DNA from 3 places in the Bradyrhizobium sp. HKCCYLRH2015 genome. Region 1 is predicted to be linked to each of the others. Evidence: predicted binding sites of a transcription regulator. Region 1 holds the regulator's gene; each other region holds the start of a gene.
The links. The regulator LexA, encoded in region 1, represses DNA repair genes until DNA is damaged. The targets are predictions, from matches to a motif close to TGTTCNNNNTGTGTTCNG.

Region 1 (7,803 bases):
CCGGCAAGGATGTGTTCGCCACCAAGGAGTGGCTCGCGGCCGACGCCGATGCCCGGCTGCCGGCGGACGCCTCGCTCGCCGATGGCGTCTCCTGCGACGAGGCGGGCTGCGTGGTCGCGATGGCCGACGGCCGCTTCGCCGCCATGACCTTGCGCGCTGAGGCGCTCGCCGACGATTGCGCCCGTGTCGCGCTGATCGTCACCGCGCGCGCCGCGCCGTCATCCTGCGCGGCGGCCGTGATCGATCGCGAGCGGCTGCGGCAGCAGGGCGCCTTGTTGCTGGTGCAGCAGGGCATAGGCTTCGCCGTGACGCCGGCGCGTGCCGGCGGCACCGACCGCCCATGGTGGCCGGCGCCCGCCGAGGCCGGCGAGTTCGACACGACGCTGACGCCGCGTGCGCCGGCCGCGCGGCTTCAGGACGCGACGCCGCCGGAGACGGAGCAGGGCGAGCAGGATTGAGCGCCGGGCAGCTCGAAGGTGCCGAGATGATACTCGGTGTCGTCTGGTCCATCGAACAGCGAGGGCCCTTCGACCAGCGTGAACGCAGCACCCGGATAGCGTTGCCAGATGGCGACGTCATCAGCCGTGACCGTCAGCCATCCGAACGCAAGCATATAGCGGCCGGGCTCGGTGATCGGCCGGCCTTGTTCCAATCGATCTTGTTGACCACGGCAGCAAGCTCCCCCGGCAAACAATGCCGGCCGAGGGATGTCGTTCCTATCCGATGCGATGCCGGGGCGTGAGATTCGCCCGAGAGGACTTTGCGCTTGCAGAACCCAAGTTGACCAAGTCTCCCACCTTCGAAAGCGCGCTCACGACCGACAGAAATGCCGACGCGCAGACCCTCAGGTGATGCTGATGCGGCGAATCGGTGTGGCCTGCGACGTCGGCACGTCCTCGGCGATGTCCGGGCGGCGCTCTGCCGGCTGCTTGCTGACCGGCAATTGCAGCACGGTGACGCGCTGGCCCTCGCAGAGCTGGGTCACCAGCACGTGGCGGCCGTCGGCGAACTCGATCGCGTCGTGATGGCGATCGGGAATGTGCGTCTCGATGCTGTTGAACTTCGCGACGCGCTCGCGGATCGTCCGGGTCCAGAGCCAGCGGCTGTCGTAGCGGACGTCCTCGGCGAAGGCCAACTCGGTGCCGGGCAGCATGCAGACTGCGACGGTCGGCTCGCTCTCCAACGCGAAGCCGCGGGTGGCGGTGCCACGGAAGGTCATCGAGATCAACGTCTCGCCGACCTTGGCGGGACGGGACGCAACCGCATGGAGGCTGTAGTCACACATCGGATCGCTCCTCGTTGAGAGATAGCCGACCCACGCTCCCCCCGGACAGGCGCAGGCCTCTATCAGAGTGGACATCGATGGTGATGTTAGCGCGCGCTTCGCGGCAATTCTGCGCTGATCTGCATCGCGTGTGCCCGCGGCCGATCACAAGCGTTTGAGCATGCCGCGCTGCACATCATGAAGTGCATTCGCGTGTGGCGTATTTTGCTGGCTGCTTCCAGCTTGGCTGGCTTCTCGCTCGGCGGCGACAGCGCGTGCGCCCGCCGCCGATCGACCGATCCCATTCGCGATCAGTACTTGCGGTACAGCCCGACCAGCTTGCCTTGGATCTTCACCCGGTTCGGCGGCAGGATGCGCACCTCGTAGGCGGTGTTGGCCGGCTCGAGCGCGATCGATGCGCCGCGGCGGCGGAAGCGCTTCAAGGTCGCTTCCTCATCGTCGATCAGCGCCACCACGATGTCGCCGGTGTCGGCGGTCTCGTTGCGCTGGATCAGCGCCATGTCACCGTCGAGGATGCCGGCATCGACCATCGAGTCGCCGCGCACCTCGAGCGCATAGTGATCGCCGTTGCCGAGCATGTCGGCAGGCACGCTGATGGTGTGGCTGCGCGTCTGCAGCGCCTCGATCGGGGTACCGGCGGCGATGCGGCCCATCACCGGCACCGCGACAGGGCGCTCGCCATCGTCTAGCGCGGGAGTGCTGGTGCGCACCTTGCCGAGATTGCCTTCGATCACCGACGGCGTGAAGCCGCGACGGTTGCCCGCGGCCTGCGACAGCTCGGGCAGCTTGATCACCTCGATCGCGCGGGCGCGATTCGGCAGCCGGCGGATGAAGCCACGCTCCTCGAGCGCCGTGATCAGGCGATGAATGCCGGACTTCGAACGCAGATCGAGCGCATCCTTCATCTCGTCGAAGGACGGCGGCACGCCGGCTTCCTTGAGCCGCTCGTTGATGAACCGCAGAAGTTCGTACTGTTTGCGCGTCAGCATTTCGACCTGGTCCCCGGTTTGTTGTTGTCCGAGTCCAGGAGCTGCGCCTTGAGCACAAGCCGGCTGAGAGCGCCCTGGAGTCGGACCGTCATCGCGTCGCCCGCAACATACTAAAAACAAATCATGAACGGACACTATATGTTCGATGTGTGTTCCGCAATCCTAAAAATATGATGAACGGACCGGGCTTTACCGGGGAAGCGGCTCAGTTCGGCAGGCGCAGGATCTCGCACGGGCTGCCGGCAGGCGCCTTCGGCGCAAACGCCGGCCGGATCACCAGCGCCTGCGACAGCGCGAGGTTCCCGAGCAGCGACGAATCCTGCTGGCTCACTGGGGTGGCTACCAGCGTGCCGTCGGCGCGCTCCTCGAGCTGCGCCCGCAGATAGTCCTCGCGCGAATCGTTCGCCCCCAACTCGCGGCCGAGCAGGGCGGTCTCGCGCGGCATCACGGCCTCGTCGCGGCCGAGCAGGCGCCGAATCAGCGGCACCATGAACAGGATGGCGCAGACATAGGACGACACCGGATTGCCGGGCAGTCCGATCACCCTGATGTCGCCGAGCCGTCCGTGCATCATCGGCTTGCCCGGCCGCATCGCGATCTTCCAGAACGCCATTTCGACGCCCTCGGCCTCCAGCGCCTGCTTGACCAGGTCGTGATCGCCGACCGAGGCGCCGCCGGTCGTGATCAGGACGTCGGCCTCTGCCGCGCGGGCGCGCCGGATTCCAGCGACCGTCGCCGCCATCGTATCCGCGGCGATGCCGAGATCGATCGGCGTCGCGCCCTCGCTGCGCACCAGCGCCCGCAGCGCGTAGCCGTTGGAATAGACGATCTGCCCCGGGCCGGGCGTCGAGCCCGGCATCACCAGCTCGTCGCCGGTGGCGAGCAGCGCCACCTTCGGCCGCCGCCGCACCGGCAGCGCCGGATGATTCATGCTGGCCGCCAGGGATAGGTCGCGGTCGCTGAGCCGGCGCCCGGCCTTCAGCAGCACCATGCCCTGGTGGAAGTCGACGCCGGCCGGCCGGATGTGCCGGCCTGTGATCGCGGCCTCGGTGATCACGACATGGCCGTCCTCGGCGATCGTGTCCTCCTGGATCACCACCGCGTCGGCGCCTGCGGGGACAACGCCGCCGGTGAAGATCCGCGCCGCCTCGCCGGGCCCGACCACGCGATCGAACGGCCGTCCCGCCGCGACCTCGCCGATCACCTTCAGCCGCGCCTTGGCCTTGGCTGCGTCGGCCGCGCGCACCGCATAGCCATCCATCGCCGACATCGCCTCGGGCGGCTGCGTCCGCAGCGCCGCGAGGTCGCGGGCCAGGATGCGGTGATAGGCCTCGTCCAGCCCGACCATTTCCTCAGCCAGCGGCTCGGTGCCGGCGAGCACCGCGGACAACGCATCGGAGACCGGCATCAGGGCCATGGGATTACCTTCGGACGAAGACGGGCAGATCGACTGAATCGCCTTCTAACCGAACGCGCACGGGGTGGCCAAGAGCCTAAGCCGCTCCCGGCTTTCCGATCGTCTGAAGGTGCGTCGCGTGGCCCGCCGCCTCACGATCGCGCGAGAGACTCTGCAATCATGCCGGGGGGCAGTCGCGATCTGCTCACGTGCACACGGAGTCCCGACGGAGCTATCCGGCAGCCGCGCGACAGGCGGCGCGCTCGGTGGTGTGCAGGATGTCCGCCACCATGTTCCGCAGCCAGACCGATGCCGCGTCACGATCGAGCTGCAGCGGCCAGACCATCGAGACCGCCGGCAGCCGCAACTTCAACGGCGCCGGACAGAGCGCCAGCCCAAACCGGGGTCCGTAGAGCCTTGCCATCCGGGTCGGGATCGTGGTGATCACCGGTGACGCGGCCACCGTCGCCAGCACGCTGAGGAAATCCGAGGAGGCCGAGACCACGTTGAGCTCGGTGCCGATCTCATCCAGCGCCGCCTCCAGGCAGCCCTGCAGGCTGTTGGTCAGCGTCACCAGTGCGTGCGGAAGCGACAGATAGGCATCCAGGCCGATCGGTGTTTTCATCGCGATGCGCTTTGGATTGTAGACGCAGCTCAGCGCCTGCTCGAACAGGAACTGGGATCGGTGCCGCAGCGCCACCGCCTCGAAGCAGCCGACGCCGACATCCAAGGCGCCCTCGTCGAGCAGACGATGCACCTCGTTGCGTTCGGTCGGACGGCTGAGAAGCCGCACGCCGGGCGCCGTTCGACGCAGCTCCGCCGTGAGTTCGGGGATCAGCAGCAGCTCGACCTCGCTCGAGAATCCCAAGCGGATGGTGCGCTGCTCGGTCGCTGGGTCGAACTCCGGTGCGGCGTGCAACGCAGCCTGCATCTGGGCCAGCGCCGCCCGAACCGGTCCGGCCAGCACCGCAGCCTTGGGGGTCGGCTGCATGATCGTGCCGACGCGGACGAACAGCTCATCCTGCAGCAGCACGCGAAGCGTCGACAGCGAATGGCTCATCGCCGGCTGCCCCACCTTCAGGCGCGCCGCCGCGCGTGTCACGCTGCGCTCCTGCATCAGCGCGTCGAACGCGACCAGCAGATTGAGGTCGAAGGAGCGAAGATCGAAATGATCGATGGACTGCATGAGTTGGATCGATTTGAGGAATGCATGACCTAATCGTAGATCTCGGCCCAGACAAGATCACCGTTCGGATCGAGGCCGCCAAACATGCAGGACATCACGACCTATCGCGTCGGGGACGCCACCATCAGCAGGATTTTCGAGATCGGTCTCGATGCGGTCGAGGGCGAGTTTCTGTTTCCAGGCGTGGACGCCGCCAGCATTGCCCGCGAACGCGGCCGTTTCGGGCCGGGATCGGTCGATCCGCGCACGGGATCGCTGCGCCTGAGCATCCATAGCTGGCTGGTGCGGACGCCGGAGCGCGTGGTGCTGATCGACACGGCCACCGGCAACGACAAGGAGCGGCCCGGCGCGGCCGTTCTGCATCGCCTGAACGAGCCGTTCCTCGACCGATTGCGGGCGGCCGGCGTCGCCCCCGACGATGTCGACCTCGTCCTGATGACGCATTTGCATGCGGATCACGTGGGCTGGAATACGCAGCTTGCCGATGGCCGCTGGATGCCGGTGTTTCCGAACGCCCGGCACGTTTTCTCGGGCCGAGAGCGCGCCTATGTCGCCGCCCTCTCGGCTGGCGACGGCTCGAACGCCGCGATCAGGGACGCGGCCGGGCTCGGACCCATGCTGCATCCACCGATGCCGGGGGTCTACGAAGACAGCGTGCTGCCGATCGTCGAGGCCGGCCTCGCGCGCGAGATCACGGTCGATGGCAGCGAGGTCGTCGACGGCTTCCGTTTTGTGCCGAGCCCCGGTCACAGCATCGATCACGCCTGCATCAGCTTCAGCTCGCGTGGCGAGCGCGCGCTGTTCTGGGGCGATGTGCTGCATCATCCGATGCAGGTCGCGCATCCGGACTGGAATTCGGTCTATTGCGAATTCCCGGAGGCGGCGCGGACCTCACGGCTATGGGCGATGAACCATGCCGCGGAGACCGGCTCCCTCGTGTTCACCACCCATTTCGCCGAGTCCTCGGCCGGGCGCGTCAGCCGCGACGGCGACCGGTTTGCCTGGCACTTCGCCTGATCCGAGATGGCCATGATCGATAATGCAACGTTCTCCTCGCGCATCGTTTCCGAGCGCCGCCTGATCGAAGGTCCGGTGTCCGACGTCCAGCTTCAGCTCATCAACAAGCGCCGGCACGACCTGCAACGCTTCTCGGCCGAGCGCACGCTGGTGATGATGCACGGCGCCACCTTTTCGTCTGCGAGCCTGTTCGACGTCGCGGTCGATGGCGCCTCCTTCATGGATGTGCTGGCGCAGGCCGGCTACGACGTCTGGGCCGTCGACGCGCGCGGCTACGGCGGCTCCAGCCGGCCGCCGGAGATGTCGCGCGCGCCAGAGGAAGGTTCTCCATTGGCCAATGCGTGGACCGCCGTGGACGATTTCTCTGCCGCAGTGGATTTCATCCGCCGGCATCGCGATATCCCGCGCGTCAATGTGCTCGGCATGTCCTGGGGCGCCACGATCGCCGGCATGTTCGCGAGCGCGGCGAACGCGAAGCTCGAGAAGCTGATCCTGGTGACGCCGCTCTGGCTGTCGAGCGAGCCGCTGCGCATCGACGCCGGCGGACCGCTCGGCGCCTATCGGATCGTCACCCCGCGCGCGTTCGAGGCGGCATGGCGCGGCGCCGCTCCGGAGCACGCGCGGGACAAGCTGATTCCGGACGGCTGGTTCGAGACCTGGGCGCAGGCGACGCTCGCGACCGATCCGGACTCGCCGTACCCCGACGCGATCCGCGCGCCCTCGGGCGCGGTACAGGACGTCCGCGCGCATTGGACCGCGGCCAGGCCGACCTATGATCCCGGCAGCATCAACTGCCCGGTTCTCCTGCTCTCGGCGGAATGGGATGTGGATGTCAGCTTCGAGATGGCGCACGACCTGTTCGTTCGACTCGCGAGCGCGCCGTACAAGCGCCTGGTCGAGATCGGCCAGGGCACGCACATGGTCCTGATGGAACGGAATCGACAGCAGGCGTTCGATGCAGTGATCGGATTTCTCGACGAACGCGCCGTGCCGGCGCGTTGATCATGGCGCGGACGATCTGCAACGGGCGGACGGCTTTCGTGCGGTCTGTTAGAGCGGATGTCGAATCCAGACATTCGGCTCGACATAGGCGGCATGGTCGTGCGCGACCGACGCGAGCACAGGCACGAGAGCACAGGGGATCTCGATCTCACCCGATCGATCGAAGGTCACGCCGGTCCATTGCGACCACTCGGCGAGCGTGCCGACGATGGTCATCGAGCACGGCGCGATCTTGACGATCTCGCCGCCGATGCGGATGTGCGTGCGCAGCCAGGAATCCGCGAGCTGGCCGTCTTCGCGCCGCTGATCGAGATAAGCGCGCATCGGCGTCCGCGGCACCAGATGCTTCTGGTTCGGCCGCACCGGCGCGTACAGCTCGGCAAAGCCTTTTGCGCGCGCGCCGTCCTTCAGCGCCGCCAGCATGGCGAGCGAGCTGCCGGGCACGCGCGCCTTCGGCAGCAGCGCGATCTCGAGCGCGCTCATCGTCGTCGGCTGCCGCCCCAGCAGGCGATCCTCGTGACCCCAGCGGATCACCTCGTCCCAGCCCGCATCCGGCAGCGTCCGGCGGCCCTCGATGCCAAAGGCGAAGGGAATGGCGAAGCCGCGTCCGACCACCTCGTTACCGGCCAGCGCCGCATAGGCGCAGTCCAAATAGTGGTCGAACACGGGCGGGTCGAAGTACAACATTGCGGTCCGGTCCTGACGCATGAAGGGGGGCCAAAGACCATCGAGCTCGGGCGAGAACACGCGCGGGATCAGGTCGGGCCGGTCACGCAAACAGATGATGTCGAGGGGCATTCGGTTCTTCCGGGCGGCGGGCGTGCAGGAGCGGACAGCTTAGGCGGTCGGGCCGTCCGCGGCCAGCGGACGCGCCGGGAGGCGGGCCGGACGGCGCCGTTGCCGGCGGCCGAATTTAGGATTCGCTTTT
Region 2 (11,392 bases), on a different contig from region 1:
GCGACCGACCAGTTCGGCGCGAAGCCGAACTCGACGCCGGTGCCGACGGTGCCGCCCCAGCGGGTCTCGCTGGCGGAATCCAGCTGCGTGCCGACCGGGAAGGGCGCAGCCGCATTCGCCGTGCCGGTGTATTTGTTGTGGGTGACGGCCGCGCCGCCCTTCACGTACCAGAGCACGTTGCCCCAGGCATAGCCGACCTGGCCGGTGAACAGGCCGATCGCATCGGTCTTGGTGGTGTTGGTGATGCCTGCAGCCAGCGCAGCCGTGCTCGCGTTCGACGACTTCAGGTCGGTCCAGTCGCCCTGGGCCTCGACGCCGAACACCCAGCTCGCCGCCTGCCAGCGATAGCCGACCTGGCCGCCGATGAGTCCGCTCGAGGCATTGTGGCAGCCTTCGGACTGGGTCGGCACGACCGGCACGCCGCCGACGCGATTGAGCGTCCAGCAGTTGTGGCTCCAGTCGGCGCCGCCATTGACGCCGAGGTAGAACCCGGCCCAGCTCGGCAGCGGCGTGACATAGGCCGGCGGCGGCGCCTTGCTGTAAGGGCGCGTCGCGAAGTCGGCCGCGGAGGCCGGCGCCAGTCCCAGCGCCGCGGCTCCAGCGGTCAAGATCAAGGTCGTCTTCTGCATTCGTCTCTCCCCAGTCCCATAACTGTCCTCGCACCGGATCCCTCCGATCCGGGCCCACGCGAAGGTGGCCTGTGGCTGGTTGTAGGAGAGACTGCTTTCTAAACTCGTGATCGGCAGCAGGCGTGCGGCGGGATGTGTCGAACGTGCTTAAGCGCGGGTAAAGATCGCGGCCGTCGCGCCGATCGTGGAGCTGTCCGAGGGCACGCATGGTGAGCGCCTGGCGCGTCAGGCCTCGAGTGCCAGTCTTCGAGCGCGCCAGTCTTCGAGTGCCTATCCTCGAGGGTCAGTGCTTGGAGACGACGGGACCGCCCCAGCGATAGTTGACGCGGACCGTCGCCATGTCGACGTCCTGGCCGACCGCATCGGTCCGGCCCGCGGCTCCGCCGGGAACACCGGAGAAGCCCAGGGTGCGGTTGCCCATGAACAGGTGCTCGTATTCGGCTGCGACCGACCAGTTCTTGGCGAAGCCGACCTCGACACCGGTGCCGACCGCAGCCCCCCAGCGCGTGGCGCTGGACTGGTCGAGAGCCGCGCCCGTTGCCGTGGCGAGACCGTTGTACTTCTCGCTTGCGACCGCGGCGCCGCCCTTTACGTACCAGAGCACGTTGTTCCAGGAATAGCCGACCTGGCCCGTGAACACGCCGATGCCGTTGATCTTGGTCTGGTTGGTCACGGCCGGGGCGAACTGGCTGGTGTTGCTGCCCTTGAGGTTGGCCCAGTTGCCCTGACCTTCGACGCCGAATACCCAGCCGCCAGCCTGCCAGCGATAGCCGATCTGGCCGCCCGCCAGCGCGCCGGTCGCATCGTGGCAACCCTCGGCGTTGGTCGCAGCGACACCTGCGAAGCTGACCTTGTTGGTCCAGCAGGTGCGGGAGGATGCGCCGCCGGCGTTCAGGCCGAGATAGAAACCACTCCAATCATAGATCGTTGTGATCATCGCAGGCGCTTTGGTGAAGGTGCGCGCGGGCAGATCGGCAGCGATGGCCGGCGCAATCCCCAGCGCCAGCGAAGTTGTCGCCCCCAGCAACAGCCTTCTCATCGCATTCCCCAAACCAAGTCCGACGCCCGCACGCACGCTCTCACCAACGCCCACCCGCCGGACCTTGATAGCCCCTTCCGCCGTAAAAAGCCGTCACCCAAAGGACACAACGGCTCGGCAAGTACCGGTTCTGGCACGCAAAAAAAGGCCGGCGCGAGGCCGGCCTTTCGACATATTCGCTCTTGGCGTGCGATCAGTAGCGCGACATGCCCGGACCACCGAAGTGGTAGGAGATGCCGGCCTTGACGGTATGGACGGTGTCGCTCCACTCCGAGCGGTTGGTCGCGACCGGGGAGTACTGGATCGAGCTCTTGCCGAAGTCGAGATAGTTGTATTCGACCTTGGCCGACCAGTTCTGCGCGAACATGTATTCGGCGCCAGCGCCGATGGTCCAACCCCAACGCCAGTCGTTCTGCACGAAGACATTGCCCGGAACGCCATCGTAGCGGTGCTGCAGATCGCCGACCGTGGCACCGCCGCTGACGAAGAGCAGCGCCGGGCCCATCGCCCAGCCGAGCCGGCCCTTGATGTCGCCAAATCCGCGCAGCTTGGTGAAGTAGGTGTCACCGACGCCAGCGTTGACCACGGCCGAGCGGCCGTCGATGTCCGCCCAGTGGTAGTCACCCTCGAGGCCGAACACGATGTTGTCGACCTGCCAATTGTAGCCGATCACGCCGCCGGCGAAGCCGCCGGTGATGTCGTAACGCTGCGTCCCGGCGAAGATGGCTGTATTCGGCGCACCGAAGAAGGTCTCATCGCTGCGGCCCCAGCCGCCGCCGCCCTGCAGACCGAGGTAGAAGCCGGCCCAGGTCGGAAGCGGCGCCGGCGCCATCACCGGGGCCTTCGTGTACGGGCGGGCGGCGAGATCGGCGGCTCCCGCCGGCGTCAGCGCCCCCAAAACCATCAAGCTGACAGCTCCCAGAAAAATTCGTTTCATCCCAAGTCTCCCGCGTTGGGCGTCTCCAAAATGGTCCCCGGAGACGCTCGTCTGTGAAGTTGGTGCGACCACGCCTGCGGCCCCAATCCGTCCGCAAATATACGCGATTCAACCCTGGATACCGTCTCCCAAAAGCCACAGGCGAGGAGGAAGTGGGGCGCGCTAACTTTATGAAAGTTAATCCCTTTTTCGTGATTAGGGGAACTTTTTCCGGGTTCCGCAAAGGGAACTTTCGGTTCCTTCGAGTTCCATGGAACTCGACGCATGGTTGTAGTCATATGGATACGAACAAAACTGGAACAATGGCGATCCGCCTGCTATATGTGGATAAGCAATGGACGGGGCGGGTGGACCGCGCGGCAACCGTATAGGGTCCGCCGCGAGAGGAAGGGTTAGCCACCGGACGCCGTGAGGCCGGTGTGGACGGCCGGTCCGATGATCGAGAACCGCGGGAGAGTGGTGATGGCGGGTAGTGTGAACAAGGTGATTCTGGTCGGCAATCTCGGCAAGGACCCCGAGATCCGGCGCACGCAGGATGGGCGGCCGATCGCCAATCTGAGCATTGCGACGTCGGAAACGTGGCGCGACAAGGCGACCGGCGAGCGCAAGGAAAAGACCGAGTGGCACCGCGTGGTGATCTTCAACGAGGGTCTTTGCAAGGTCGCCGAGCAGTATTTGAAGAAGGGCGCCAAGGTTTACATCGAGGGCGCGCTGCAGACCCGCAAATGGACCGATCAGAGCGGTGTCGAGAAGTACTCGACCGAGGTCGTGCTGCAGGGCTTCAACTCCACCCTGACGATGCTCGATGGCCGGGGCGGCGGCGGTGGCGGCAGCTTCTCCGATGACATGGGTGGCGGCGATTTCGGCAGCAGCGGTCCGTCGATGGCGCCGCCGCGCCGCGCCGTTGCTTCGGCCGGCGGTGGCGGACGCAACAGCGACATGGACGACGACATTCCGTTCTGAGGCGCGTGCGTCCTCGGTCGATACAAGGTGGCTTTCGTCCGTGACGGGACGGGAGCCGGGGCGATCACCTCGGGTCTCGCATTGCAGACGATCGCGCGCGTCTGACGTTTGGTTTGCCTGAGCTGTGCGTAACTTGACCACCGGGGTGTTGCATGAGCTTCGCACCGCTGCTCGCCGCCGAACCCGCCGTCCTGCTGCACGCGGTCGCCGCGATGACGGCGTTCGCACTGGGGCTGCTCCAGTTCGCAGCCCCGAAAGGGACCTTGCCGCATCGAACGCTCGGCTGGATCTGGGTCGCCCTCATGGCTGCCGTTGCGGCCAGCTCGTTCTGGATTCACACCATCCGGCTGGTGGGTCCTTTCAGCCCGATCCACCTGCTGTCGATCTATACGCTGGCCGTGCTGCCGCTTGCGGTGTGGGCTGCGCACCGCCATCGGGTGGCGGCCCATCGCCGGGCCATGATCACGCTGTTCTCCGGCGCCCTCGTGATTGCCGGACTGTTCACGCTCATGCCTGGACGGATCATGCACAAGGTGGTCTTCGGCCCATAGCCAAACAGGGTTCCCGGAGCCTGCCATGGGCGGCCGCGGCAACCGGTTAAGTCCCTGGAAAGGCGAGCAGAAAAAGCGCGCTCCGAACCCCCTTGGGGGTGGCTAGCGGCAGCGCCATGCGCTATATGATTCCAAGCGATTTTCGCGTGTCAAAACCGACCGGTATCCCCTTTGTCCGATAAAGAAGATGAGAAGCCCGGCGAGCCGGGCGGACCTTCCGACATTCGTCCCGTTTCCATCCTCGACGAGATGAAGCGCTCCTACCTCGATTACGCGATGAGCGTGATCGTGTCGCGAGCGCTGCCCGATGCGCGCGACGGCCTCAAGCCCGTGCACCGGCGCATCCTGTATTCGATGTACGAGCAGGGGCACACGCCCGACAAGAAATACGTCAAGTCCGCGCGCGTGGTCGGCGACGTCATCGGTAAATACCATCCGCATGGCGATCAGTCGATCTACGACGCCATGGTGCGCATGGCGCAGGACTTCTCGATGCGCGTGCCGCTGATCGACGGCCAGGGCAATTTCGGCTCCGTCGACGGCGATCCCCCCGCGGCCTATCGATACACCGAAGCGAAGCTCGCCAAGTCGGCGATTCCGCTGCTCGACGACATCGACAAGGACACCGTCGACTTCCAGGCCAACTACGACAATTCCGACAAGGAACCGTCGGTTCTTCCGGCCAAATATCCGAACCTGCTGGTCAATGGCGCCGGCGGCATCGCGGTCGGCATGGCCACCAACATCCCGCCGCACAATCTCGGCGAGGTGATCGATGCCTGCATCGCGCTGATCGACAATCCCGCGCTCACGATCGACGACCTCATCAACATCATTCCAGGGCCGGATTTCCCCACCGGCGGCATCATCCTCGGCCGCGCCGGCGTCCGCTCGGCCTATCACCTGGGCCGCGGCTCGATCATGATGCGCGGCAAGGTGACGATCGACACGATCCGCAAGGATCGCGAGGCGATCATCATCTCCGAGATTCCCTACCAGGTGAACAAGGCGACGATGGTCGAGCGCATCGCCGAACTGGTGCGCGAAAAGAAGATCGAAGGCGTCGCCGACCTGCGCGACGAAAGCGACCGCGACGGCTACCGCGTCGTCGTCGAGCTGAAGCGCGACGCCGTGCCGGACGTCGTGCTCAACCAGCTCTACAAGTTCACGCCGCTGCAGACGAGCTTCGCCGCCAACATGCTGGCGCTCGACGGCGGCCGCCCGCAGACGATGACGTTGAAGGACCTGCTGACGATCTTCGTCGCGTTCCGCGAGCGTGTCGTCACGCGCAGGACCAAGTTCCTGCTCAACAAGGCGCGCGACCGCGCTCATATCCTGGTCGGCCTTGCCGTGGCCGTCGCCAATATCGACGAGGTCATCCGGGTCATCAGGACGTCGCCCGATCCTGCGACCGCGCGCGAGGCGTTGATGTCGCGCGACTGGCCGGCGCGCGACGTCGAGGCCATCATCACGCTGATCGACGATCCGCGCCACCGTCTTTCCGAGGACGGCACCATCCGGCTGTCGTTCGAGCAGGCCAAGGCGATTCTCGACCTGCGCCTGCAGCGCCTGACGGCGCTCGGTCGCGAGGAGATTTCCGACGAGCTCGACAAGCTCAAGGTCGAGATCAACGACTATCTCGACATCCTGCGCTCGCGGGCGCGGGTACAGGGGATCATCAAGGACGAGCTCGCCGCTGTTAAGGCGGAGTTCGGCACGCCGCGCCGCACCGTGATCGCCGAGCAGGAAGGCGAGGTCGAGGACGAGGACCTGATCCAGCGCGAGGACATGGTCGTGACCGTGTCGCACGCCGGCTACACCAAGCGCGTGCCGCTGTCGGCGTATCGGGCGCAGCGCCGCGGCGGCAAGGGCCGCTCGGGCATGCAGACCCGCGAGGAGGATTTCGTCAGCCGGCTGTTCGTGGCCTCCACGCACACGCCGGTGCTGTTCTTCTCGTCGCGCGGCCAGGTCTACAAGGAGAAGGTCTGGCGGCTGCCGATCGCGGCGCCCAACGGGCGTGGCAAGGCGCTGATCAACATCCTGCCGCTGGAGCAGGGCGAGCGCATCACCACCATCATGCCGCTGCCGGAGGATGAATCCTCCTGGGCCAATCTCGACGTGATGTTCGCGACCACCGGCGGCAACGTCCGCCGCAACAAGCTGTCGGATTTCGTCGACGTGCGCCGCTCCGGCATCATCGCGATGAAGCTCGACGAGGGCGAAGAGATCGTCAACGTTCAGATCTGCACCGAGCGCGACGACGTCCTGCTCACGGCGTCGGGCGGGCAGTGCATCCGCTTCCCCGTCACCGACGTGCGCGTCTTCACCGGTCGGACCTCGATGGGCGTGCGCGGCATCGCGCTCGCCGGCGGCGACAAGGTGATCTCGCTGTCGATCCTGCGCCATGTCGAGACGACCTCGGACGAGCGTACGGCGTACTTGAAGATGCGCCGGGCGATGTCGGGCGATGCTGCCACCGAGGAGCCGGTCGAGGCCGAGGGCGAGGAGGCGGCCGCTGGCGCGATCCAGCTGTCGCAGGAACGCTATGTCGAGATGTCGGCGCAGGAGCAGGTGGTGCTGACCGTCTCGGTCAACGGCTACGGCAAGCGCACCTCGTCCTACGAGTACCGCACCACCGGCCGCGGCGGCAAAGGCATCGTCGCGATGTCGGTCAACAACCGCAACGGCAAGCTCGTCGCCTCATTCCCGGTCGAGGATGGCGATCAGATCATGCTGGTGACGGACAAGGGGCAGTTGATCCGTTGCCCCGTCGACGGCATCCGCATCGCGGGACGCTCGACGCAGGGCGTCATCGTGTTCGACACCGCCGATGATGAGCACGTCGTTTCGGTGGAGCATATCGGCGAGGAGGCCGAGAACGGCAACGGGAACGCTGACCAGGCGAATGGCGAATAGGGCGTAGCGAATAGCGGACGACGCAGGTCTTTCGCTGTTCGCCTCACTGCGTCCGCTCGACCGAGACCATCCTGGCCTCGCGGATGGTTCCCCGGGTTCCGGCGCTGCGCAGGCAGCCCGCCTCGAAGTTGGGCCAGGCCTGCTGCGAGCAGTCGCGGCCGATCGGGCGGATGTCCAGGCGGTCCGCCTTGGCCAGCGGACGCGGCACGCTGGCTTCGACCTGGGGAGCGAAGCCGGGCAGGAGGGTGATGCCGGCAGCCACCAAGCCGGCTGCTGCGACTGCAGATAGCGCTTTGATCATGACGGTCCCCTGTCTGGGCCGTTCGGCCCGTGTTCGTTAACGATTTGATAACCAGATCGGGTTTCGAGACGTCTTCGCGGGACGGGCGAATTGGTTTCGTCTCGGCGCGAGCGTGTTTCATGTCGGATGTTCCGACGAAACAATCGCGGTAGCCGACCACGGTTCCGGCCCATCGGCGTCGCACCTCGTTCCATCGCAATGCAGTCTCTCGGCCGCTCTTTGCCCATCACAGCCACGCCAGCGTGCCTGACGGCGGCTTGCCGGCCTGTTCCGGGCGGTATAGGACGAGCGCATGCAACGCATTGCGCTCTATCCGGGCTCGTTCGATCCCGTCACCAACGGCCATCTCGATGTGGTCCGGCAGGCCGTCCACCTCTGCGACCGCCTGATCGTCGCGGTCGGCGTGCATCACGGCAAGAAGCCGCTGTTCTCGACCGAGGAGCGGCTGGCGATGGCGCATGAGATCTTCGGCCCCGTGGCAGCCGCGGCGGGCTGCAGCTTCGAGGCTTCGACCTACGACAATCTGACGGTCACGGCCGCGCAAAAGGCCGGTGCGATCATGATGATCCGGGGCCTGCGCGACGGCACCGATTTCGACTACGAGATGCAGTTGGCCGGCATGAACCAGACCATGGCACCGCAGGTCCAGACGGTGTTCGTTCCAGCCTCGGTGGGTGTCCGTCCGATCGCAGCCACGCTGGTTCGCCAGATCGCCGCCATGGGCGGCGAGATCTCGCATTTCGTGCCGCCGTCGGTGGTCGAAAGTCTCAAGGCCAAGTTCAAGTGATCCTTCAGGCACCGGCCGCTTCCGGCGGTGCCTTCCTCTCCACATCGTCTCATGTCATCGGAGTTGCCATGATCCGCGCGCTCGCTTTCGTCTTCGCTCTCGTCTTCGCATTGCCGGCGCTGGCCCAGTCGCTGCCTGCCGGCCTCGACAAGCAGAATGCCCTGGTCATCGACACCACCAAGGGCCGCATCATCATCAAGCTGCGCACCGATCTGGCGCCACAGCATGCCGAGCGGCTGAAGACGCTGGCGCGCGAAGGCTTCTACAACAACGTGCCGTTCCACCGCGTCATGGACGGCTTCATGGCGCAGACCGGTGACGGCCAGAACTTCAATGGCACCGGCGGCTCGAAGTACCCGAACCTGAAGCAGGAGTTTTCGTCAACGCCGTTCAAGCGCGGCACCGTCGGCATGGCGCGCCGGGGCGATAGCGTCGATTCCGCCAACTCGCAGTTCTTCATCTGCTTCGGCGATGCCTCCTTCCTCAACGGCCAATACACCGTGATTGGCGAGGTCGTGCAGGGCATGGACGTCGTCGACAAGCTCAAGAAGGCGCCTCCGGGCTCCTCGGGCGGTGCCGTCACCGATCCGGACAAGATGGTGAAGGTTCAGGTCGCCTCGGACATCAAGTAGAGGCAGAGCAGGGGGACACCCGGGTCTCGCGCCCGGTTCCCTTGGGCCTTAAGGAACCTTTTGCCACGTCGCGGCGGCATGCCGATTCTGCCGGCCCGCCACATCGACAGGGCCGGTGGCTTCAGCTTTAAACGCATTGGGTCTATTCTGGACCAGCATCGCGGGCCTCGTCGTGCTCGGATTGCCGTCAGGAGGGGTGACGGCCGCACATGGGAAGGCGCCGCGACATTTCAGACCCAGGATTTGCTTTGTCCTGACCCCCGTCAATTCTACCAAAACCGAGAGACCAGCATGGCTGTGACCGAAAATACCTTGATCCTCGAGACCACCCAGGGCCCCGTCACCATCGAGATGCGTCCCGATCTCGCGCCCGGCCATGTCGCGCGCATCAAGGAGCTCGTCCGCGAGGGCTTCTACGACGGCATCGTCTTCCACCGCGTCATCGACGGCTTCATGGCGCAGACCGGCTGCCCGCAGGGCACCGGCACCGGCGGCTCCGGCAAGAAGCTGAAGGCCGAGTTCAACGCCGAGCCGCATGTTCGCGGCACCGCCTCGATGGCGCGTGCGGCCAATCCAGATTCAGGCGACAGCCAGTTCTTCATCTGCTTCGACGACGCCCGCTTCCTGGACAAGCAGTACACGGTCTGGGGCAAGGTCACCGAGGGCATGGAGAATGTCGACAAGATCAAGCGCGGCGAGCCGGTGCAGAACCCGGACAAGATCGTGAAGGCCTACATGGCCGCCGACGCGGCGTAACCAACGACCCTCTCCATGAACACGCCTCTCGGCGTGTTCATGGTCGGTGTGCAGTACCGCCCTCGGCTTTTGACCCTCATGGTGAGGAGCGTGCGCAGCACGCGTCTCGAACCATGAGGCCACAGTCGGGCCTCATCCTTCGAGACGCGCTGACGCGCTCCTCAGGATGAGGTTTTCGACGGTCGTTCCAGAACGACGATGCGCACAGACCTCTTCGACTTTCAGCTGCCCCCCGAAAACATCGCGCTGCGGCCGGCGAGCCCGCGCGAATCCGCGCGCATGCTGGTGGTGCAGGGCGATGGCGTGCTGCGCGACCGCACGGTCGCCGACCTGCCGGACTGGCTGGAGCCGGGCGATCAGCTCGTCGTCAACGACACCAAGGTCATCGCCGCTCAGCTCTCAGGACGCCGCATCAGCCGCGAGACCGAGGCGAAGATCGAGGCGACCCTGATCAAGCGGCTCGACGGCTCGCGCTGGCAGGCGCTGGTGCGGCCCGCCAAGAAGCTCGCGCCAGGCGATACGATCCGTTTCGGCAACGAGGGCAAGGTCTGCCTGCTCGGCCATCTCGACGCCACCGTCGAAGCCAAGGGCGAGGAGGGCGAGCTGACGCTGTCCTTTGTGTTTCATGGGCCCGCGCTCGACCAGGCGATCGCCGATCTCGGCCGGCCGCCGCTGCCGCCCTACATCGCCGGCAGGCGGCCCGCAGACGAGCAGGACGCGACCGATTATCAGACCATGTTCGCGGCCAAGGAGGGCGCGGTGGCGGCCCCCACCGCCGGACTGCATTTCACGCCGACGCTGGAACGGCGGCTGCGCGAGCGCGGCGTCGGGCTGCAGCGCGTCACCCTGCATGTCGGCGCCGGCACCTTCCTGCCCGTGAAGGTCGATGACACCGAAGGCCACCGCATGCATGCGGAGTGGGGCAGTCTGACGCCTGAGACCGCCGCTGCGCTGAACCAGGCCCGCGCCCAAGGCGGCCGCATCGTCGCGGTCGGAACGACGTCGCTGCGGCTGCTCGAGAGCGCGGCGCAGCCCGACGGCACGATCGCACCGTTCGAGGCGGAGACGTCGATCTTCATCACGCCCGGCTATCGCTTTCGCGCGGTCGACATCCTGATGACCAACTTCCATCTGCCGCGCTCGACCCTGTTCATGCTGGTCTCGGCCTTCGCCGGGCTCGAGACGATGCAGGCGGCTTACGCGCATGCGATTCAAAGCGGCTACCGGTTCTATTCCTACGGCGATGCGTGTCTGCTGTTCCGCCAGCCGGACGAGCGGGTCGTCGAGCCGTAGAGCGCAGAAACGTAGGGTGGGCAAGGCGGCGCCGAAGGCGATGCGTGCCCACCGTCTATCACCCGCTTTCGCGGGTGATGACAGTGTTGGTGAGGAGGGTGCGTGGCCGCCTCACGCCATGGCCTGCTCCGGCAAGAGCTCGGCGATCTGCACCGCATTCAGCGCAGCGCCCTTGAGCAGCTGATCGGCGGCGACGAACATCGCGATCGAGTGACCTGACGGATCGGACAGATCCGTCCTGATGCGGCCCACCAGCACGTCGTCCTGGCCGGAGGCGTCGACCGGCATCGGGAAGTAGTTCTTCGCGCGGTCGTCGACCACGCGCACGCCGGGCGCGGTCGCCAGGATGCGGCGGACGTCGTCCTCGGTGATCGGCTTCTCGCATTCGAAGGTGATCGCCTCGCAATGCGCGCGCAGCACCGGCACGCGGACGCAGGTGACGCCGACGGCGATCCCTTCATCCTCGAAGATCTTGCGGGTCTCGTTGATGACCTTGGTCTCTTCGTCGTTGTAGCCGGTGTCGGGATCGATGGCGGTGTTGTGGCTGAACAGGTTGAAGGCGAACGGGTGCGGCATCACCTTGGGCGC
Region 3 (11,392 bases), on a different contig from region 1:
GCCATATTTGCGCAAGGTGGCGCGCGACGGCTGGTCGAGATCCTTCATCTCGGCGGCGATCTTGGCGCGCTCGATGACGCCGAGCGCCTCCACGAGCTGGAACGCGATGCCGCGGCCGATGCCGGTGATGTCCTCGGCCTTGGACAGCTCGAACAGCGGGCCGAGCAGCTTCTCGATATGCGTCTTCAGCCACAGATCGAGCCGCGCCTGGACTTTGTCGCGCGCAGCACCCGTCAGCCGCTCGTCGGCGATGATGCGCAGGCGCGGATGCAGCGCGTCGTCGGCCGCGACCAGCTTGGCGACCGCGTCGCCGGTCCAGCGCATCGTGCCGTCGGCGGTGAGCACGATGTGCTCGTCGGGCGCGCCGGACAGCTTCTCGGCGCGCGCCTCGATCTCGCCGGCCAGCGCCTTCTGGGCAGCAGCCTGCAAGGCCTTGGCCTCCGAGCCGGCTTCGGCGGCGTCGGGCGCGAAGGTGAATCCATCCAGGCGGCCGATCGCGTGCCCTTCAACGATCACTTCGCCGGTCTTGCCGATTTCCGTATTCAAAACACTGTTCTCCCGCAGGCGCCGCATCAATACACTGGTACGACGATCAACGAAACGCTCCGTGAGCCGTTCATGAAGGGCGTCTGACAATTTATTTTCGAGTTCGCGGGTAATCCCCTGCCAATAATCAGGGTCGCGCAGCCAGTCGGGCCGGTTGGCCACGAAGGTCCAGGTGCGAATCTGTGCAATCCGCCCCGACAGCGTATCGATGTCGCCATCGACGCGGTCGGCCTGATCGACCTGGGCCGCGTACCAGGCGTCCGGAATACGCCCCTTCTGCATCAGGAAGCCGAACACGGTGGTCACCAGCTCCGCATGGGCAGCCGGCGACAGCCTGCGATAGTCGGGAATCTGGCAGGTTTCCCAGAGACGCTCGACCGCTTCAGCGCCATGCGCCATGTCGCGCACCTCGGCATCGCGCGCGGCATGATCGAGCACGCGCAGATCCTCCGCGGTCGGCGCGCGCGTCAGCGCGTCATGCCCCGGCGTAATCGCCAGGGAGACCTGGAGCGCGCTCAAGGACGCGAAATCAAGCCTGGAGTTGCGCCATTGCAGCACCTTCACGGTATCGAAGGTGTGGTTCTGGAGCGCATTGACCAGCTCGGGCTCGAACGGCGCACAACGTCCGGTGGTGCCGAACGTGCCGTTACGCGTCGCGCGTCCGGCACGGCCGGCGATCTGGGCAAACTCCGACGGCGTGAGCCGGCGGAACTGATAGCCGTCATATTTGCGGTCGGATGCGAAGGCGACGTGATCGACGTCGAGGTTGAGCCCCATGCCGATCGCATCGGTGGCGACGAGATAGTCGACGTCGCCGTTCTGGAACATCGCCACCTGCGCGTTGCGCGTGCGCGGCGACAGCGATCCCAGCACCACGGCGGCGCCGCCATGCTGGCGGCGGATCAGCTCGGCGATGGCGTACACCTCGTCAGCCGAGAACGCCACGATGGCGGTCCGGCGCGGCTGCCGCGTGATCTTCCGGTCGCCGGCGAATTCGAGCTGCGACAATCGTGGCCGTGTCACCATCGACGCACCGGGCAACAGCCGCTCGATGATGGGGCGCATCGTCGCAGCCCCGAGCAGCAGCGTCTCGTCGCGCCCGCGGCGATTGAGGATGCGGTCGGTGAAGACATGGCCGCGCTCGAGATCGGACGCGATCTGGATCTCGTCGACGGCCAGGAACGACACGTCGAGATCCCTGGGCATCGCCTCGACCGTCGACACCCAATAGCGCGGGTTCTTCGGCTTGATCTTCTCCTCGCCGGTGATCAGCGCGACGGCCTCGCTGCCGACGCGATCGGCGATCTTGTTGTAGACCTCGCGCGCGAGCAGCCGCAGCGGCAGTCCGATGATGCCGGAGGAATGCGCGAGCATGCGCTCGATCGCCAGATGCGTCTTGCCGGTGTTGGTGGGGCCGAGCACGGCGGTGACGCCGCTTCCGGGAGCACGGTCGGACGTGCGCTCGAAAGGCGAGGCAGCCGAAGAGGACGAAAAAGCCATTCGTTAAATGTGGGTCTCGAAGCCGGCGTTGGAAGCGCGTCGTTCACGCGCGACGGATGCGGAATTGTCGTGTGTCTGGAGAGGCTGAGATGCTGACCCCTGTCTCACATTGTGACGCATATAGTGCCGCAGCTTAAGCTTCGGAACGCCTTGAGAACGAATCGCGAAGGAATCGCTGACTCTGTCGGCTTTCAGGCTTCGTTCACCGCAACATCTCGCGCTCTGCGATCAAGCCAGCACTAGATCAAGTTTTCGCGGGCTCCACAAGCAACGCTTTCGCGATGGAACTGGCGCGCATTTCAGGGCGTCCCGAGTCGAATCAGAATCAGGGAAGAGTCAAACGGATTCACGCGCAGCAGACAGCATCCATACGGGGACCGGCAAATCGGAGGTCAACGCGGAATCTCCATCGCATTCAAGCGAGAGCGGACGGCATGCCGCCAGACCTTCACGCCACGGCCGCTGTTGCGGCTCAGCCGCTGACGGGGCCGTGCCACAGCGACGAGATTCGGATGTGGAGGAGCAGCGATACGAGGCGCTACTGGGTCTTGGCGACGTGCGGCGCCGCCTGGGTGATGAACGACGTCGCCTCCAGCATCGCGGTCCCCAGCGGGGTCGGGATCACCATCTTGAACGGCACCAGCACGCGGGTGCCGGCGATCGGCACGAAGAAGATCTCCATGTTGCGGGCCTGAGCCAGATATTTGATGACCGGCCGGTCCGGGATGTAGCCCGCGACCGGCGTGAAGTAGATCGCGCAGACCAGCGCCGGACCGCGATAGCCCTTGTCAGCCTTGACGTTCTCCATGCGCTTGTAGTCGAGCTTGAGCTCGTAGCGCATGCGGCCGTCGAACACGGGCGCAGCGCCGCGGCAGGAGTCCGGCGACAGCAGTTCGCCATTGCCCGGCACCCGCACCAGAGAGGCCGTCATCGGATCGAGCACGCCGCGCTTGTGGGCATCCGTCACCGGAATGCGGTCGGGATCGACTGGAGGCGCCGGCTCGATGGCGAAGTCCTTCACGGTGCCGTTCTGCAGATTGATGCGGATCTGCTCCGATTTCTTTCCCGTGGAGGTCGAGGCCTGGTAGCTCTGGCCGACCAGGGCGCCGTTGACGACGCGTCCCTGCACCGAGCCCGTGCCCGATCCTTGCGAGAAGCTCTTGAGCAGGCCGGCGGTGCCGCCCTGAGCCGCAGCACCATACTGATCATCCCCGATCTCGACCGCCCAGGTGCCCTTGCCGACGGGGATGCCGGCCAGGGAAGCCTCGTATTGAGCGTCCAACCGAGCCTGCGCCTGGGCGCCTTGCGCCAGCAACAACAGGCAGAGCGCTGCCCCGGCCGCGGCCAGGCGGCCCGAGAGAAATGAGGGAACCGAGATGATGGTCACGTGACGAATGATCCTGCCGATCCGCCTGCCTGAGCGCCGGACCGATCCGACGCGCCGTCCTTGCTACTTAAGCCAAAAACGCCTTCAAACAACGCGAACCGTCCGACAATGGCGGTTTGTCCAGCGCTTTGCGCCTGAACAGCACTCAGAACCGTCGTCCGCAGCGCTGCCGGAACCGAGCCGCGAACCTCCGACCGCGCCAGCATGCCGCCATTCCAGACCGTTCGCGGGATATCCATCCATCACGTCCGAATGCGCCCTTTATATGGTCTAAACTGCCGGCTATACTATTGATTACACGCCTGCTTTTCTGCTGGTCGGCGATTTCGGCCCGACCAGGAGGAGGCATGGGTCGCGTCCTCCGGGTTCGCCGGCCCGGCTCCCTGTATTTGCTGCGGCCTTCAAAACCTTGACGAAAAGCCGCATCCCCCCTATAGGACCGCATCTCCCAGAGACGAGCTGGACGAGTTTTGGACCCCCGCGGCCCGCCGACATAGGCGGACGAAGGGTGCGGGGATGAGAGAGGATTTATTGCCATGTCGCGGCGCTGTGAACTGACGGCCAAGGGTCCCCAGGTTGGCCACAAGGTCAGCCACTCCAACATCAAGACCAAGCGGCGCTTCCTGCCGAACCTGTGCAACGTGACCTTCATCTCGGATGCACTCGGCCGCAACGTGCGCCTGCGCGTTTCGACCAACGCGCTCAAGAGCGTCGACCACAATGGCGGCCTCGACGCCTATCTGCTCAAGGCCAACGCCGCGACCCTGTCGCCGCGCGCGCTGGAGCTGAAGCGCGCCATCGAGAAGAAGGCGGCGGACGCTGCCCCGGTCGCGAAGGCGAGCTGAGAGAGCCAACCGAAATTCAAGATTGATGCAGAAGCCGGACGCGTCACGAGCGGGGCTTCGAGCTGAACGAGATGTCGAAACGGCCGGGTCGAGAGATCCGGCCGTTTTGCTTGCGGATGCCGTGACCAACTGACAACTCTGGACAAGGCAGCCGGCGCGGGGCGGCAGGACAAGTCGGGTGACCATCCGTTCGTACAACGGCGTCCAGCAGTCACTCCGCCATGTCGGCCGCGCCGCGCGCAACAGCGACCCAGACGAAGTGCCATAGGGAACCGACCTCCCCAACACCAGCCGGATGCTCTACACTCGTTGCGGTAGCATTATTGCGGACATTCCTTTGCCATGAAGAATATTGTCATCTGCTGCGACGGCACCGGCAACGAGATCAGCGAGAACATCTCGAACGTACTCAAGCTCTATCGCTGCCTGCGCAAGACCGACAAGACGACACCGCATCAGGCCGTATTCTACGATCCCGGCGTCGGCACGCTGACCCAGCCCGACACCTGGCACCGCTTCAAGGCCAATTTCAACATGGTGCTGGGGCTCGCGACCGGCTACGGCCTCGACGACAACGTCATCAACGCCTACTCCTTCCTGGCCACGCATTACGAGGACGGCGACCGCATCTTTCTGTTCGGCTTCTCGCGGGGCGCCTACACCGTGCGCGTGCTGGCCGGGCTGATCCACAAGATCGGGCTGATCTCGCCGGGTCAGATCAATCTCGTCGGCCCGGGCGTAATCGCCTACAAGAAGTACTCCTCGGACAATCCGAAGGCCGGGCGCGGCATCACCAAGGAGCTCGAGAGCACCGAGGAGGACGGGCCGATCCCGGAGAGCCGCGACGACCACGCCGCGCAGTTCGCGCGGATCACCTCGGCGCGCTGGCCGACAATCCATTTCGTCGGCGTGTGGGACACGGTGGCGAGCGTGATCGTGCCGCGCACCGACCGGCTGTTCGCGCTGCCGAGCCTCGAGGAGCTCGCCTTCACGATCGAGAACCCGAGCGTGAAGATCTTCCGCCAGGCTGCGGCGATCGACGAGCGCCGCTGCATGTTCCGGCTGAAGCCGTGGGGCATGCCGCAGACCTTCACGCCAAACCGCTTCAACAAGGCGCAGGCGCGACCGCAGGACGCCAAACAGGTGTGGTTCGCCGGCGTGCATTCCGACGTCGGCGGCGGCTATCCCGAGGTCCGGTCGGCGGCTTCGAAATATCCGCTGCTGTGGATGATCGACGAGGCGGTCGAGGCCGGGCTGACGGTCAATCCGCGCACGGTGAATCAGCTCGCCTGGGGCGTGCAGCGCAAGAACAGTCCGTTCTCCTATGTGGCGCCGAGCGTCCAGGGACCGCTGCACGATTCGATGACAGCGGCCTGGCGGGTGCTCGAATGGCTGCCGAAGAGCGCGACGTACAAGGAATGGCCGGAACGCAAGGCGCATTTCGGCTTCTACATTCCGAATGGCGAACCGCGCTTCATCCCCGACGGCGCCTTCGTTCATGAGAGCGTGCTGATGCGGATCGCGGAATCGAAGGACTATCGCCCCGTCAACCTGCCCGCGTCCTATGAGCGCATTCCGCTTCCGGTCAAACAGAAGGCGGAGTAGCAGCAACAGCGCGTTGCGCGTCGGGCAGGGCCTTCTGAGGCCCGCGTGTGGCGGATCGCCTCAGATCATGCGCAGATGGATGACGCCGTCGGTCACCTCGCCACGGGCAAACTGCTCGCGCGCCATCTGCTCGAACGCCGTGCGGTTCCGTTGCAGATAGGCGAACGCCTGGTTGCGCGTGCAGAAGCAGGTCTCGAGATGACAGACCTGCCGTGTTGCGCCGATTGCGAGCGCGAATGCGATCGTCTGGGCTCCACGCTGCGTCTCATCCTTGGCAATGCGAACGTCTGTAGCGGTCGGCTTGGCCACGTCAGCCTCCTCGGTACGAAGGTCGGGTCTGTACGCGGGACACGGTTGGGGCGTAGTAATCAGGCATGGATCGCCCGTCTGTTCGAGCACCGGCAACGAAGTTCCGATAATTCCACCGGGCACCCGACGCCGGAAGGCGAGATGAAGCAGCCCTAGCGAACGACCTTCTTGCGCCGCTTCGGCGCAGGCGCCGCATCAGACCCCGCTTGCGCAGCTTCCGCTTCCTTGGCGAGCCGCAACACGCGCAGCCGCTCCATGTTCTTGCGGACCGCCATCGCGCGCTGATCCCATTCGGCGCGCGCCTTCGCCCCGTCCTCGGCGGCGACGCGCTGGCGCTCCGACCGCGCGATGCTTTCGGGGGAGCGCTCTGACATCTTCTTGGTAGCCATCGACTGATCCTTCCGGAGATGCGGGTTACCGTCGAGACGCAGAAAGCCCGCTCAATACAGGATCGAGCGGGCAAACCAGCCATTTCAGTACATCCGTGAAATGGCCTAAGACGTCAGAGACGTCTGATCAGTACGGTCAGACCAGCGCGAGATTTTCTGCGCTGGTTTTACCGCGCATCTTGTCCGTCTTGACCTCAAAACTGACTTTCTGGCCCTCAGCCAGACCGGCGAGACCAGCGCGTTCAACCGCGCTGATGTGAACGAACACGTCGTTCCCGCCATCCTGCGGCTGAATGAAACCAAAGCCCTTCTGGCCATTGAACCACTTGACGGTACCCTGCATGTCTATCTCCAAATCATTCATCGCGCGACCATCACGCGATCTCATTCAACTGAGCGATGACTTTTGGAAATAGCCCACAGGCACATTCAGAAAGGCACAGCGGCTAATCGAACTACCTCAAGGTAGAGATTTTCTGGGGGATTACAAGGCCGCGCGGCGAATATAGTTTGCCGAGGGCCGGAACCGTTGAGTCGGCTCGCGCTGGCAATATCAGCAGATTGCCCTTATCTTCACAGCACCATCGGTAACGGCCTGGCCATCGATGGCTGAGAGACACTCGTGCTCCCGCCTTCCGACGAAGGGGATCACCGTGTCTCGCACGCATCGTGCCTCATCACATTGTGAGCAACACGTTTCATTGGTGCCGCTCAGCTGAGCGCGCCGCTCTCCCCGCCGCAGCGCCGATCGGCTTCGCCAACCGAATTTCATCGATAGAGATGAAGACAAGGAGGACACTTTTGCAGGTTCTTGTTCGTGACAACGACGTCGAGAAGGCGTTGCGCATCCTGAAGCGGAAGATGCAGCGCGAAGGCGTATTCCGCGAGATGAAGCGCCGTAGATCCTACGAGAAGCCATCGGAGCGCAAGACGCGCGAGAAATCCGATGCGATCAGGCGCCAACGCAAAGTCGCGCGCAAGCAGGCCATCCGCGAAGGCTTGCTGCCGGCGCCGGTCAAGAAGGTGCCTGCGGCGCGGCCGGGCGCGCTCCCCTCAACGACCTCGACGCGCACCGATCGTGAACGGCCGCAGGGCCAGCTCACCGCTACGCCTCCGCGCAGCTGAGCGAGCGACGGCATGCCCGCCGAAATCGACGGGACGAGGCTGGCGGTTCACGCCAGCTTCTTCGGCTGCTTGCCGGCGCTGTCAGCCGCTTCACGCGCCAAGCGCTCGGCCTTCAGCCGCTCGCGGTTCTGATCGAACGCGGCCTGTGCCTTTTCATAATCGCTTCTCGTCGGCTCGGCCGGCTTGAAGGCTTTTTGAGCCTCGCGCACGGCGGCCGTTGGCTTGCGCTCCGACATGATGAGAGTCCTCGTTGGGATGGTGAACGCCGCTGCGACATCCTGTCGAGACTGACGCTTCATGGGCACGGTTCAATGACAGCCTCGGGTAGAGGGAGCACGAGCCCGCTGTCTTGGCGCGGACCAGCTAGGGCGACCACCCTGCGGCCTCATCGGGGTCCAATGCTATTATAATCCAAATACGCCGAAGATGTTGCAAGTAATTGAACCCGGCCCGGCACGATGCGCCATGGTTCCGACCGGCGGTCGGTTTACGCACAATCACGCCATTCCGTGCTTGCGGCCGGGAACGGCAGCGAGCAGCTCGCGCGTATAGGCGTGTTCGGGATTGGCGAACAGCGCGGCGGTCGGCTTCAGCTCGACGATCTCGCCCTTCTGCATGACGGCGATCCGGTCGCAGATCTGCGCGGCCACCCGCAGGTCATGCGTGATGAACAGCATCGACAGACCAAGGCGCGCCTTCAAATCTTCCAGCAGCCGCAGCACCTGCGCCTGGACGGACACGTCGAGCGCCGACACCGCTTCGTCCGCGACGATGATCTCCGGATCGAGCGCGAGCGCGCGCGCGATGCCGATGCGCTGACGCTGGCCGCCGGAGAATTCGTGCGGATAGCGGCCGATCGCGCCCGCGTCGAGCCCGACCATGCCGAGCAGCTCCTGGGCGCGCTTCAGCGCGGCATCGAGCGGCGTGCCGCGCGCGACCATGCCGTCGGCGATGATGCGGCCGACCTTGCGGCGCGGGTTGAGCGAGGCGAACGGATCCTGGAAGATCATTTGGATGCGATGACGCTGCGCACGCAAGGCGCCGCCCTCCAGCGCCGTGAGATCGACGTCGCCGATCCGCACCGTGCCGCGATCGGCCTCGATCAGCCGCATCACGAGACGCGCGACGGACGACTTTCCCGAGCCGGACTCGCCGACGAGGCCGAGCGTCTCGCCCTGATGGATCGCGAAATTGACCGCATGCGCAGCGCGCGTCTCGCGCTTCGGGCGGAACCAGCCGGTCGGCGTCACATAGGTCTTGTCGAGGCCGATCACGTCGATCGCCTTCGGAACGTCCTCGCGGGATTGCCGCGGCGGCGGATCGAAAGAGGGCACCGCGGCGAGCAGCGCCTTGGTGTAGTCGTGCTGCGGATTGCCCAGCACGGACTCGGCCGCGCCTTCCTCCACCACCTTGCCATGGCGCAACACGACCACCTGGTCGGCGATGTCGGCGACGACGCCGAAATCATGGGTGATGAACATCACCGCCATGTTGTGGCTGGCCTGGAGGCTACGGATCAGCTTGAGGATCTGCGCCTGGGTCGTCACGTCGAGCGCGGTGGTCGGCTCGTCAGCGACCAGCACCGCCGGCTCGAGCGCCAGCGCCATTGCGATCATCGCGCGCTGGCGTTGGCCGCCGGAGAGCTGATGCGGATAGGCGCGGATGATCCGCTCGGGATCGGGCAGCCCGACCTCGCGCACCAGCGCCAGCGCCTTGGCGCGGCGCTCGCGGGGGCTCGGCAGATCATGCGCCTCGAACACCTCCATCAGTTGGTCACCGATGCGCATCAAGGGATTGAGCGCGGTCATCGGCTCCTGGAACACCATGGCGATGCGGCGACCGCGCAGATCGCGCCAGCCGTCCTCATCGACGGCAAGCAGGTCGTGCCCTTCGAAGCGGATCTCGCCGCTCTCGACGTTCACCGTATCGGGCAGCAGCCCGAGCAGCGCGTGCGCGCACATCGACTTGCCCGAGCCGGATTCGCCGACCACGCAGACGATCCTGCCGGCGGTGAGATCGAACGAGACGCCGTCGACCGCGTGGGTGCGCTCGGCGCCTTTGGGCAAGGCGATGCGCAGGTTCCTGATGGCAACGACAGAGTCAGCCATGGCTCACCGCCACAGCGTCGTAGGGTGGGCAAAGCGAAGCGTGCCCACCATCGGCAGATGAGGTCGAAAAATCGGTGGGCACGGCGCGGTGCGCCTTTGCCCACCCTGCGGACTCATGGTCGATCATGGCCTCACCTGCCCTCGCGCGACAGGCGCGGGTTGAGGGCATCGTTCAGGCCCTCGCCGATCAAATTGAGGCCGAGCACCGACAGCAGGATCGCGACGCCGGGAAACACCGTGATCCACCACGCTTGGCGAATGACGGTGCGGCCGGCGCCGACCATGTAGCCCCAGGAGATCAGGTTGGGATCGCCGAGCCCGAGGAACGACAGCGAGGATTCCAGCAGGATCGCGGTCGCGACCATCAGCGAGGCCAGCACGATGACAGGCGACAGCGCGTTGGGCAGGATCTCGCGCCAGATGATCCAGGCATTGCTCTGGCCGGTGACGACCGCAGCCTGGACATATTCGCGGGTGCGCAGGCTCAGCACCTCGCCGCGGACGAGACGCGCCACCGGTGGCCAGCTGACGAGGCCGATCGCGGCGACGATCGAATAGATCGAGGGCTGCAGGATCGCCACCAGCACGATCGCGAGCGCGAAGCTCGGGATGGTCTGGAAGAACTCCGTGAAGCGCATCAGCGCGTCGTCGACACGGCCGCCGAAATAGCCGGCGATGGCGCCGAGCGGCACGCCGACGATCAGCGCCACCAGCGTCGAGACCAGCCCGACCAGCAGCGAGACGCGAGCCCCGAAGATCAGGCCGGCCAGCACGTCGCGCCCGAGCGCGTCGGTACCGAGCGGGACCTTGGACAGCGTGAACGGCGGAACGAACGGCCGCTGTACCATGCGCCACGGCGAGTTCGGGAAGTAGAGCGGTCCGGCGACCGCGATCACGATCGCGAGCACGAGAATGATCAGCCCGATGACGCCGCTCGGGCTGCGCAGCATGGTGCGCCAGAACTGCCTCATGAGGCGTACTCGATGCGCGGATCGACCAGACGGTAGACGAGGTCGGTGACGAGGTTGAAGATCAGCACCATGGCCGAGGACACCACGAACACGCCGAGCAGGAGATTGTAGTCACGCTGGATCAGCGCGTCGTACATCAGCCGGCCGATGCCCGGCCATGCGAACACCGTCTCCGTCAAGACCGCGCCGCCGACCAGCGTGCCGGCATGAACGCCGGCCAGGGTCACCACCGGCAGCAGCGCGTTGCGCAGCACGTGGCGGCGCAGGATGACGCCGTCGCGCAGCCCCTTGGCGCGCGCGGTCTTGACGAAATCGAGCCGCTTGACCTCGAGCATGGAAGCGCGGGTCATGCGGGTGTAGGTCGCCATGAAGAACAGCCCGAGCGTCGCAGCCGGCATGGCGAGATGCGCGGCGACGTCGAGCGCGTGGCGGACTCCCGTATAGCCGGCACCGATCGTCTCATAGCCGAAGCTCGGCAGCCAATCGACCCAGACCGAGAACAACAGGATCGCGATCAGCGCGATCCAGAACAGCGGCGTTGCGTAGAAGATCAGCGCGAGCACCGTGATCGCGGTGTCGAGGATGGTGCCGGCGAAGCGCGCGGCGA

Region 2: a site for LexA is predicted at 2,890-2,907, ahead of ACQR1H_RS13435 (single-stranded DNA-binding protein). Genes of this name have one in related genera too.
Region 3: a site for LexA is predicted at 2,188-2,205, ahead of ACQR1H_RS08400 (helicase-related protein). Genes of this name have one in related genera too.

What each region holds. Positions count from the first base shown of each region.
Region 1 covers NZ_JBNPUO010000014.1:311-8,113, reverse strand. The annotation lists partial or broken gene ACQR1H_RS31165 (ComEC/Rec2 family competence protein) at 1-458, shown strand, start outside; partial or broken gene ACQR1H_RS31160 (hypothetical protein) at 413-669, opposite strand; gene ACQR1H_RS31155 (hypothetical protein) at 845-1,285, opposite strand; gene lexA (transcriptional repressor LexA) at 1,576-2,274, opposite strand; gene ACQR1H_RS31145 (molybdopterin molybdotransferase MoeA) at 2,480-3,691, opposite strand; gene ACQR1H_RS31140 (LysR family transcriptional regulator) at 3,903-4,856, opposite strand; gene ACQR1H_RS31135 (MBL fold metallo-hydrolase) at 4,941-5,873, shown strand; gene ACQR1H_RS31130 (alpha/beta hydrolase) at 5,886-6,875, shown strand; gene ACQR1H_RS31125 (hypothetical protein) at 6,924-7,583, opposite strand.
Region 2 covers NZ_JBNPUO010000004.1:505,460-516,851, reverse strand. The annotation lists gene ACQR1H_RS13450 (outer membrane protein) at 1-629, opposite strand, end outside; gene ACQR1H_RS13445 (outer membrane protein) at 913-1,668, opposite strand; gene ACQR1H_RS13440 (outer membrane protein) at 1,862-2,605, opposite strand; gene ACQR1H_RS13435 (single-stranded DNA-binding protein) at 3,068-3,568, shown strand; gene ACQR1H_RS13430 (DUF2306 domain-containing protein) at 3,721-4,119, shown strand; gene gyrA (DNA gyrase subunit A) at 4,291-7,035, shown strand; gene ACQR1H_RS13420 (hypothetical protein) at 7,079-7,336, opposite strand; gene coaD (pantetheine-phosphate adenylyltransferase) at 7,629-8,123, shown strand; gene ACQR1H_RS13410 (peptidylprolyl isomerase) at 8,192-8,755, shown strand; gene ACQR1H_RS13405 (peptidylprolyl isomerase) at 9,047-9,511, shown strand; gene queA (tRNA preQ1(34) S-adenosylmethionine ribosyltransferase-isomerase QueA) at 9,710-10,804, shown strand; gene ACQR1H_RS13395 (aspartate-semialdehyde dehydrogenase) at 10,916-11,392, opposite strand, start outside.
Region 3 covers NZ_JBNPUO010000003.1:67,294-78,685, reverse strand. The annotation lists gene ACQR1H_RS08400 (helicase-related protein) at 1-2,046, opposite strand, end outside; gene ACQR1H_RS08395 (DUF3108 domain-containing protein) at 2,585-3,361, opposite strand; gene ACQR1H_RS08390 (hypothetical protein) at 3,430-3,672, opposite strand; gene rpmB (50S ribosomal protein L28) at 3,970-4,278, shown strand; gene ACQR1H_RS08380 (T6SS phospholipase effector Tle1-like catalytic domain-containing protein) at 4,621-5,883, shown strand; gene ACQR1H_RS08375 (hypothetical protein) at 5,944-6,192, opposite strand; gene ACQR1H_RS08370 (transcriptional regulator) at 6,345-6,581, opposite strand; gene ACQR1H_RS08365 (cold-shock protein) at 6,718-6,924, opposite strand; gene rpsU (30S ribosomal protein S21) at 7,383-7,706, shown strand; gene ACQR1H_RS08355 (hypothetical protein) at 7,754-7,942, opposite strand; gene ACQR1H_RS08350 (ABC transporter ATP-binding protein) at 8,204-9,814, opposite strand; gene ACQR1H_RS08345 (ABC transporter permease) at 9,946-10,785, opposite strand; gene ACQR1H_RS08340 (ABC transporter permease) at 10,782-11,392, opposite strand, start outside.